Regions from separate parts of the Arthrobacter sp. 05N429 genome, predicted to be linked through region 3. Evidence: riboswitches for the same ligand, from Rfam matches in the RefSeq annotation. Region 3 holds a riboswitch; each other region holds the start of a gene.

Region 1 (3,267 bases), 110 kb from region 3:
TCCTCAAGGATCTCAGCCGTAACCTTTACCTTGGCCAGGTCCGAAGCTGCAGACGTGACCTTGTCACCGTCTACCAGGAGCAGTGCGGGCAACTCAAAGGTGCTGCCGGCTCCACCGGGGACGCGGTTCAGGGTAACGAAGTCTCCAACGGAAACCTTCTCTTGGCGGCCGCCTGCGCGGACAATCGCGTACACCACTGGGGAACTCACTTCTCTCGACGTTTATTACTAGATTTGCGTGCGGAACCTGGGTCCAACGAATTTGGTCCGGCTCACGCTGTGCCTCTACGCCGGTGGAGTTCCCAAGGGAATCCATGAGCTATCCCGTGGACAAACGCATCCGAAATCGGATGGAGCGTCCTCAAGGTCATAACCCAAGTGTTGGCGTAAGCACCGAAGATCTAGACTACGCTAATTTTGCCTTCGGCCGCAAATGAGGCTGGTTCCGAAGGGAGGTTCGTGATAGGCGCCACTCTGTATGGACAGAGCCCGCCGCAACGACTTCCGGAACCGTGCCCACCTATCGTACAGGCCCACACCGGCGCCCGCTGTCAGGCGTGCAGCCGCGGCGCGTCGAAGAAGTCGACCTCGTAGCGGGCGGACTGCCGGAAGGCCAGCGTCATGGCGTCCCGTTCGCCCTTCGAAGCCGCCCGCGCCGCAGCGTCGGTGTAGGCAACGGCCTGCCGGGTGGCGGCGACGAACTCCTCGTCGGCGTAGGTGCGCAACCAGACGGCGTAGGGATGGGACTCCGGGGCGCCGGCGGTCAGGAACTGCCGATACAGCGTCTCCCCCACCTCGGCGTAGAGCCAGAAGCACGGGAGCACGGCGGCCACCAGCACCCCGTAACTGCCGGAGACCGAGGCGGCCAGCAGATGGTCGACATACGACTTGGTGACCGGACCGAGCGTCACCTCAGCTGTGCGGGTGCTGAGCCAGGTCCGGTGCAGCTCCGACTCGACCTCGAGGCAGTTCTGCGCTGAGCGGGCCCAGAACAGTTGCTCGGCCTCAGTGGGTGCGATCGCGGCGGCACGGGCCAGCACGCGGGAATATCCGTTGAGGTACAGGGCATCCTGGGCGAGGTAGTAGGCGAACTCCTTCTCCGGCAGCGATCCGTCGGCGAGTGCCCGGATGAAGTCTAGGCCGTAGATCGCCTCCAGGTCGGCGGTGGCCACTTCCCGGAGCGCGACGGCGAACTCGCCTTCTGTGGGTTCCCGGGCTGCGGTTCCACGGTTCCGGGCAGCGCTGTGGTCCTGGGTGTGCTGCTGGACGTGGTGGAAGTGGTGGACCGGGCCGTTGCCGGTGCCGACGTCGAGCGCCGACGAGGCGCGCAGTGCCTCCCGCAGCCACGGCTTGACCTCGCGGAGCGCGGCCTCCCAGTCCCCCGTTCCGGCCTGCACTGTATTTCTCGCCTGCACTGTGGCGATCGCCGAGGACAACGAACACCCCGTGCCGTGGCTGTTGCGCGTATGCACGCGCTCCCCCGGAACCACGACGACGTCCTGGGCCAGGAGCCCGCCGGTGTTGACCAGCGCGTCGGGGCACCCGTTGCCGCCGTCGAGGTGGCCGCCCTTCACCAGGACCGTGGTGCCGGTCTGGGCGGCGAGCCGTTTGCCCTGTCCCAGCGCCCCGGCCCAGTCCTCGGCGGCTTCCTCCCGGAGCAGGACGGCGAGCTCGGCGAGGTTGGGCGTGATCAGGTCCGCGTACGGCAACAGCGCGTGCAGGGCTGCCTCGGCGGACTCCTGCAGCAGCCGGTCGCCGCTCGTCGCCACCATGACCGGGTCCAGGACCACGACGGCGGGGCGGGACTTCTCCAGCCAGCTGCGGACGGCGTCAATCACGGAGGCGTCCCCCAGCATGCCGATCTTGACGGCGTCAATGGTGATGTCCTGGCTGATGGCCTCCAGCTGGGCGGTCAAGAAGGCCGCCGGCGGGACGTGGACTGCGCTGACGCCGCGGGTGTTCTGGGCGGTCAGGGCGGTGATGGCTGCCATGCCGTAGCCGCCGTGCGCGGCAATGCTCTTGAGGTCGGCCTGGATCCCGGCGCCGCCGGAGGGATCGGAGCCGGCGATCGCCAGCACCCGCGGGATCCTGGGCGCCGAAGGGGCAGGGACAGGCGGAAGAAACGATGAGGCGGTGGTCAAGAGAGACATCCCTTCGCCGGTGCTAGCCGGACAGGTTCAACGGGTCTGGATCTCAGCCGGCTCGATGCGCGGCACCCCGTGTCAGGGCTCCAGCCTAGCCGCATACCTTAACGAAGACGCGGGCACGGCCCGAACTGCGCGTATTGCTACGCCGTCCGGACCGCGCCCGCGGCCTTGCTGAATTTTTCCGGTGTCAGAGCTCCGAGGCCGGAACGCCGACGCCGAGGATGATCGGCTCGCTGGCGGCCGGCTTCGCCGCGGGCGCCGTTGTTGCCGGGACCTTGGCCTCGTGCACCGAAACGGCGGCGGACTGCCGGGATTCCTGGCGCTGCTCGACCGAGGTCTCGTTCGCTGCACCCTGGGCGCGGCTGGCGCTCCGGTTGCGGCGGCCGCGGCGGGCACGCGAGGTGCCGGTTTCGGCTTCGGCCTCGGTCTGGGAACCCGGCGCCTGGGCGCGTCCCGGGCCTGTTCCGCCGGCGCGGACCGGAGCGGCCGCTGCCGTCCGGGCCGCCGGCGCCTTCGCTGCCGGCTCCTGTGCCGCAGGAGCCTTGGCTTCTTCGGTTTCGCCCAGGTTGGCGAAGGCCTCGGTCAGGAGGTCCAGGGTCAGCGCAGGCGCACTGGCCTCGTCGGCGTGCTCCACGAACGGCAGGGCGACCTGCTCGCCGCCGAACGTCAGCACAGCGCCCGGACGTCCGGCAGCTTCCTCCGTCGCGACCAGCTCGACAGCCGCCTCGACGGCTGCTTCCACAGCTGCCTCGCGGGTCCCGGCGTCGGCGGGTGCCTCGCCGTCATGCAGGTGGGCGGCGTGCGCCGCTGCTGCGATGTTGGCCAGCGCGGCGCGGGTTGCCTCGGCCTTGGCGTGGCGCTCGGCGTCGGTGGGCTCGGCGTGCACGGCTGCCGGGGCGGACTGGACGTCCGTTCCCTGGCCGCCCCGGCCGCGGCGGCGGCTCTTGCGTTCGGTCCGCGCGGCCGGCTGCTGCTGCTCGGTCCGCGGGACGTGGTGCTCGGCGGCGACCACGTTGGCGCGGCGGTGCTCGACCGGCTCGTCGTGGGTGACGATGCCGCGGCCGGCGCAGGTTTCGCACTGTTCGCCGAAGACTTCGAGCAGCCCGGTGCCCATCCGCTTG
Region 2 (3,267 bases), on a different contig from region 3:
CGGTGGACGCTCGGGGTCAGGCGGTGATGGGACACGAAAATCAGATTAGCTTCATTTGCGCCATTAGTCTTGGATCATGAGCACATCCCCGGCTGATCCCGCCCGATACAACAGCTTTCTGAGGGATCTGCTCGGCGTGATGGCCTACGGCGAGCTCTCCGCCTTCGAACGGCTCTCCTCCGACGCACGGTATTCACCGTCCCTGCATGACCGCGCGGTGCTGGGCAGGATCGCCGTGATCGAGTTCCAGCACTACGAACTCGTGAGCGCCAAGCTCGATGCCATGGGCCTGGACCCGGAGGCGGCCATGCTCCCGTTCCAGCCATCCGTGGACCACTTCCACGAACGAACCCGCCCGGCGGACTGGTACGAATCCCTCATGAAGGCGTACGTGATCGATACCGTCTCCGCCGATTTCTACCGCGCGATTTCACGCTACGTCGACGCCGGGACCCGGGACCTGGTGGAGCAGATCCAGGCCGATGAAGAGGCCACGGCGGTGCTGCGGGAACGGCTCAAGTCCGCCCTGGCCGATGACCCGCGGCTGGCGTCACGGCTGGCACTGTGGGCCAGGCGGCTCCTCGGGGAAGCCCTGACCCAGGCCCAGCGGGTGAGCTTCGAGCACGCGTTCATCGGAGGCCTGGCCGGCGCGGATGAGGACGGGTCCACGGACGACGGGTCCAGGGAACTTGTCCGCGGGCTCATGGCGGAACTGGCAGCCAACCACTCACGCCGGATGACGGCGCTCGGTCTGGCCGGTTGAGCCTGGCCGGCTGAGCTGCGCGCTCAGTTGCCGGCGGCGTCGAGTGCGGCGAGCAGGGCCCGGGCGGCGCCGGCGGGATCGTCGGCTTCGGTGATGGCCCGGACCACCACGATCCTGCGGGCGCCGGCTTCCACCACCTGTTCCACATTTCCGAGGTCGATGCCGCCGATCGCGAACCACGGCACCGTGCTCTCCTCAGTCTTCCCCTCGGTTGTCTTCCCCTCGGTTGTCTTCCCCTCCGGGGCTTCGGCCCGGCGGCCCGCGTCCGCCGCATAGCGCACCAGATCAAGTCCGACGGCGGCGCGGCCGGGCTTCGTGGGAGTGGCCCACACCGGCCCGACGCAGAAGTAGTCCAGGCCGTCGCGGCCGGCTGAGGACACAAGGGCCGCGTCCACCTGCTCCGGGCTGTGCGTGGACAACCCGATCACGGTGTCCTTGCCCAGGAACTTTCTGGCGGCGCCGGTGGAGATGTCCTTCTGCCCGATATGGAATACCGGAGCCCCGGAGAGCGAGGCGAGGTCCGCCCGGTCGTTGACAGCCCAGAGGCGGTTATGGCGGCGGGCTGCCTGGTGCAGGACCTCCAGCAGTTCCAGTTCCTCGGCCGCCTCCAGCGACTTGTCGCGCAGCTGGATGATGTCGACGCCGCCGGCAAAGGCCTCGTCCACGAAGTCCGCAAAGTCGCCGCGGCCCTGCCGGGCATCGGTGCAAAGGTATAGGCGGGCGGTGGTGTGGACGGCATCCTGGCTCATGCCTCCAGCCTAGTTCCTCTAAACTGGGCCAATACCGCGGGAGCCCGCCGCCGTCGACGCCACCAGCGTCCGGCGCCGGCAGGCTGAGAGGGCGTCAGAGCCGACCGCTTGACCTGATCCGGTTAGTACCGGCGTAGGGAAGGAATCCTTCATGGGCACCACATCCGTCCGCGGCACGGCCGCGGGTACTGACGCCGCGGCGCCTGCGGCCGCCGCTGATGACACCGAAGCCGGGAAATGTTATGACGTTGCCGTGATCGGCGGCGGCGTCGTGGGCCACGGAATCGCCTGGGCGGCGAGACGCTCGGGCCGGACGGTCGCCCTTATCGACGACGCCCCGGGCAGCGGCGCCAGCTGGGCCGCCGCCGGCATGCTCGCCCCCGTAAGTGAGCTGCACTACCAGGAGGAACCGCTCCTGGAGCTCATGCTCGAGTCCGCACGCCTCTGGCCGGCATTTGCCGCCGGGCTGGACGACGGGGGTGACGGGCCGGATACCTGCGCCGCCGCCGGTGCCGCCAGCAGCACGGGGTACCTCACGACGCCGACCCTCGCCGTGGGCGCCGACGCCGCCGACCGCCGGGCGCTCGCGGCCCTGCGCACCGTCCAGCAGGCGTCCGGCCTGGCCGTCGAGCCGCTGACCGTACGGGAGGCGCGCACCCGCGAACCCCTGCTGAGCCCCGGCATCTCCTGCGCCTTCGACATTCCCGCCGACCACCAGGTGGACCCCCGCCGACTGCTCGCCCGGATCGGGGAACTCCTGGCCGCGGACAGCCACTGCGACACCATCGGGCGTCGAGCTGCCGGGCTGTTCTGGCAGGACGGGCGCGTGGCGGGGGCCACCCTCGCCGGCGGCGGCACGGTCCGGGCACGGGAAACCATCGTCGCCAACGGCCTCGGCGCCGCCGCGCTCCACGGCCTGCCCGCCGGACTCCGGCTGCCCCTGCGGCCGGTCCACGGCGATATTCTCCGGCTCCGGGTGCCGGAGAAGCTGCGGCCGCTGCTGACGTCCACCGTGCGGGGACTGGTCCGCGGGGTGCCGGTCTACATCGTTCCCCGGCAGGACGGCACAGTGGTGATCGGGGCCACGCAGCGGGAGGATGCCCTCGGCGAAAACGGCCACGCACCGGACGGCGCCACGCCCGGCTCCGCAGTGTCCGCCGGGGGCGTCTACCAGCTGCTGCGCGACGCCCAGCAGCTGGTCCCCGCCGTCGCCGAACTGGAACTGCTCGAGGCCACCGCCAGGGCCCGGCCCGGGACCCCGGACAACTCGCCCCTGCTGGGCCGGGTGGCGGAACCGGGAGGCCCGGGGGACATTGCGGGGCTGATTATCGCCACCGGCTTCTTCCGGCACGGGATTCTCCTCACGCCCGCCGCCGCGGAGATCTGCCGGCAGCTGCTCGACGGCGCCGGGGACCCCCGCTGGTCCCGGTTCCGGCCGGACAGGTTCGCCGCCGGTACCGGGCCCGCCGGCCCGGCCTCATCCCGACAGCAGAACATGACCACCCGGGCCACCAATCCCAACCCTGAGCACAAGGAATCGGTATGAACATCACATTGAACGGAACCTGGCACACGCTTCCGGACGGCGCCTCGGTGGGCACCCTCGTCAGCGCGGTCACCGGCCGGCCGCTGGCCCCGAACGGCCAGTCTGCGGACGGCGGGAAACTCGGGGTCGCCGTCGCCCGCAACGCGGAGGTGGTTCCCCGCAGCCAGTGGCACGGCACCGCGCTCGCCGACGGCGACGACGTCGAGCTG
Region 3 (3,267 bases):
TAGATATAAATTACTTGAAGCTTCAATTTATTCCTAATGGAGCAGGCAGGTTCCTAGCGGACCACTTCTCCGCGCAGCACGACGTTCTTGAGGTCCCTCAGCGTGGCCAGGTTCCCGCGCGGGTCCTCGGCGCAGACCAGGACGTCGGCGCTGGCGCCGTCGGTGATGACCTCCGCCCCTAGCCAGTCCCGTGCGGCCCAGGCGCCGGCGTCGAGCGCTGCCGCGGCCGGGAGTCCGGCGCCGTGCAGCGCCTGGAGTTCGTCGACGATGCGACCGTGCTTGATGACGCTGCCGGCGTCCGTTCCGGCATAGATGGTGACGCCGGCTTCGAAGGCTCTAAGGACGCGATCTGCCCGGCGCTCCCAGAGCGAGCGCATGTGCGCCGCGTAGCGCGGGAACTTGGCCTCGGCCTGCGCGGCGATGTCGGGGAAGGTGGCGATGTTGATCAGGGTGGGGACGATCGGCACGCCCTGTTCGACGAACCGCGGGAGGTGCCTGGGGAGCATGCCGGTCGCGTGCTCAATGCAGTCGATCCCGGCGTCGAGCATGTCGTCCAGGGTGTCTTCGGCGAAGCAGTGTGCCGTGACGCGGGCGCCTTCGTCGTGGGCGGCAGCGACGGCGTCCTTCAGCGTCCGGGCCGGGAAGCTCGCCGCGAGGTCGCCGGCGTCCCGGTCGATCCAGTCCCCCACGAGCTTGACCCAGCCGTCCCCGGCCCGGGCCTGCTTGCGCACGGCTTCCACCAGGTCCTCCGGTTCAACTTCGACGGCGAAACCGCGGAGGTACCGGCGCGTCCTCGCGATGTGCCGGCCCGAGCGGATGAGCCGCGGCAGGTCGGCGCGTTGCTGGATCCAGCGGGTATCGTGGACGACGCCGGCGTCGCGGACCAGAAGGGTTCCGGCGTCGCGGTCGGTCACGGCCTGTTCTTCCGCCAGCTCCCCCGGGACATCCCCGCCGGGGCCGAGTCCGATATGGCAGTGCGCGTCGACCAGTCCGGGGATGACCCAGCCGTCGAGCACCACGTCCGGAGCGGCGGCAGGGCGGCGGAAGGTGAGGACACCGTCGACGGACCACAGCCCGAGGTGCTCTGTGCCGGGTGCGGTGAGGACGGTGCCGCTGAATTCGATGATGCGGGTCATGGCTTAAAGCCTAAGTCGCATGACGACCCGCCGCCCAAGGTCATCCAGCCCCAGCTGCGCTTCCCGGACCCGCAGGGACGCCAGCGCCGGCCCCGGCTCGGCACATTCCTCGAACCCGCAGCTGGCGTAAAACGGTGCATTGAACGGGACGTCCGCGAAGGTGCAAAGGGTCATGGAACTATGGCCAAGGCTCCGGGCCCGGTCGATGGCCGCCTCGAGCAAAGACCTTCCGATTCCGTGCCCGGCTGAGGCGGGCTGCACGGAGAGTTGTTCCAGGTGGGCGTGGCCGCCGACTTCGTCAACGCGGGCGAATCCCACGGGCGGATTTCCTGCGACCAGGATGGCGACCAGGACGAAGAGCGGCTCAGCAGCGGCCTGCGGCTCCGGGGCAGGGAGTGCCTGATGCCCCAGCTCCGCTTCGAGCATATGGTCTGCCGCGGCTTCAAGAACGGGCAGTGCCGCGAGGTCCTCGGGCGTTGCTGTCCTGATAAGGGGCACGGCCCTGGGCTGAGTCACGGTGCCACGCTAGCACCGGGCCCGACGGCCGCCGTCACACTCGTCAGCTTTTCGGACGGCACGTGGTAGCTTCATCTACGACCACACGGGTGCCCCTGCAGGGGCTGAGATCGGGCTGACGCAGCCTGCGACCGTTGAACCTGTCCGGGTAATGCCGGCGAAGGAAGTGAGCAGTCCCTTGAGCACCACAGAAACGCAGCACAGTCCTGTCCAAAACCAGATTGCCCCCGCACAGTCGCTGCAGTCCCATTCGCTGGCGTTCGCCACGGACGCGGAACACGGCATCCGCGTCCCGGTGACCGAAATCGCGATGGCAGACTCGCCTGACGGCCGCGGCAATACCCCGTTCCGGGTGTACCGTACCGCCGGTCCCGGCAGCGATCCCGTCCGCGGGCTGGAGCCGTTCCGTGCCCCCTGGATCGCTGCCCGGGCAGACACCGAACCGTACGCCGGCCGTCCCCGGGAACTGCTCGACGACGGCAAGTCCGCGGTGCGCCGGGGCGCGGCGTCCGCAGAGTGGAGGGGCGCCCGCCCGGTGCCGCGCCGCGCCGTCGAAGGCAGGACCGTCACGCAGATGCGCTATGCGAGGGACGGAATCATCACGCCGGAGATGCGGTTCGTCGCGTTGCGCGAAAACTGCGACGTCGAGCTGGTCCGGAGCGAGCTCGCGGCGGGCCGTGCCATCATCCCCAGCAACGTCAACCACCCCGAATCCGAGCCGATGATCATCGGCAAGGCCTTCCTGGTGAAAATCAACGCCAACATCGGCAACTCCGCGGTGACCAGCTCCATCGCCGAGGAAGTCGACAAGCTCCAGTGGGCCACCCAGTGGGGTGCGGACACGGTGATGGATCTCTCCACCGGGGACGACATCCACACCACACGCGAATGGCTCATCCGCAACTCCCCCGTGCCCATCGGCACGGTCCCCATCTACCAGGCGCTGGAAAAGGTCAACGGCATGGCCAACGCCCTCACGTGGGAAATCTTCCGGGACACCGTGATCGAACAGTGCGAGCAGGGTGTGGACTACATGACCATCCACGCCGGGGTACTGCTGCGCTACGTGCCGCTAACGGCCGGGCGGGTCACCGGCATCGTGTCCCGCGGCGGCGCAATCATGGCCGGCTGGTGCCTGGCCCACCACCAGGAGAACTTTCTGTACACGCACTTCGATGAGCTGTGCCGGATCTTCGCCCGCTACGACGTCGCCTTCTCGCTGGGCGACGGGCTTCGGCCCGGCGCGACGGCGGACGCCAACGACGCGGCGCAGTTCGCCGAACTGGACACCCTGGCCGAGCTCACCCGGCGGGCCTGGGAATTCGATGTGCAGGTCATGGTGGAGGGTCCGGGACACGTCCCGTTCCACCTCGTCCGGGAAAACGTCGAGCGCCAGCAGGAACTCTGCAACGGCGCCCCGTTTTACACGCTGGGGCCACTGGTCACCGATATCGCACCGGGCTATGACCACATCACGTCCGCGATCGGTGCCACCGAAATTGCCCGCTACGGCACCGCCATGCTGTGCTACGTCACGCCCAAGGAACACCTTGGACTGCCCAACAAGGACGACGTGAAGACCGGGGTCATCACCTACAAGATCGCGGCCCATGCC

Evidence for each region. Region 3 has a riboswitch for thiamine pyrophosphate ahead of thiC (phosphomethylpyrimidine synthase ThiC). Riboswitches for the same ligand answer to the same signal wherever they lie in the genome.
Region 1: another riboswitch for thiamine pyrophosphate. It lies ahead of AC1DF4_RS13850 (bifunctional hydroxymethylpyrimidine kinase/phosphomethylpyrimidine kinase); the one in region 3 lies ahead of thiC (phosphomethylpyrimidine synthase ThiC).
Region 2: another riboswitch for thiamine pyrophosphate. It lies ahead of thiO (glycine oxidase ThiO); the one in region 3 lies ahead of thiC (phosphomethylpyrimidine synthase ThiC).

Annotation. Positions count from the first base shown of each region.
Region 1 covers NZ_JBFTMQ010000007.1:183,892-187,158, reverse strand. Annotated here, with positions in the region: gene rplU (50S ribosomal protein L21) at 1-197, opposite strand, end outside; gene AC1DF4_RS13850 (bifunctional hydroxymethylpyrimidine kinase/phosphomethylpyrimidine kinase) at 551-2,149, opposite strand; TPP riboswitch at 2,132-2,229, opposite strand; gene AC1DF4_RS13845 (Rne/Rng family ribonuclease) at 2,334-3,267, opposite strand, start outside.
Region 2 covers NZ_JBFTMQ010000001.1:539,252-542,518, forward strand. Annotated here, with positions in the region: gene AC1DF4_RS02615 (RNB domain-containing ribonuclease) at 1-35, opposite strand, end outside; gene AC1DF4_RS02620 (ferritin-like fold-containing protein) at 77-763, shown strand; gene AC1DF4_RS02625 (thiamine phosphate synthase) at 787-1,512, opposite strand; TPP riboswitch at 1,539-1,670, shown strand; gene thiO (glycine oxidase ThiO) at 1,664-3,058, shown strand; gene thiS (sulfur carrier protein ThiS) at 3,055-3,267, shown strand, end outside.
Region 3 covers NZ_JBFTMQ010000007.1:77,047-80,313, reverse strand. Annotated here, with positions in the region: gene AC1DF4_RS13305 (amidohydrolase family protein) at 54-1,136, opposite strand; gene AC1DF4_RS13300 (GNAT family N-acetyltransferase) at 1,140-1,652, opposite strand; TPP riboswitch at 1,728-1,835, shown strand; gene thiC (phosphomethylpyrimidine synthase ThiC) at 1,831-3,267, shown strand, end outside.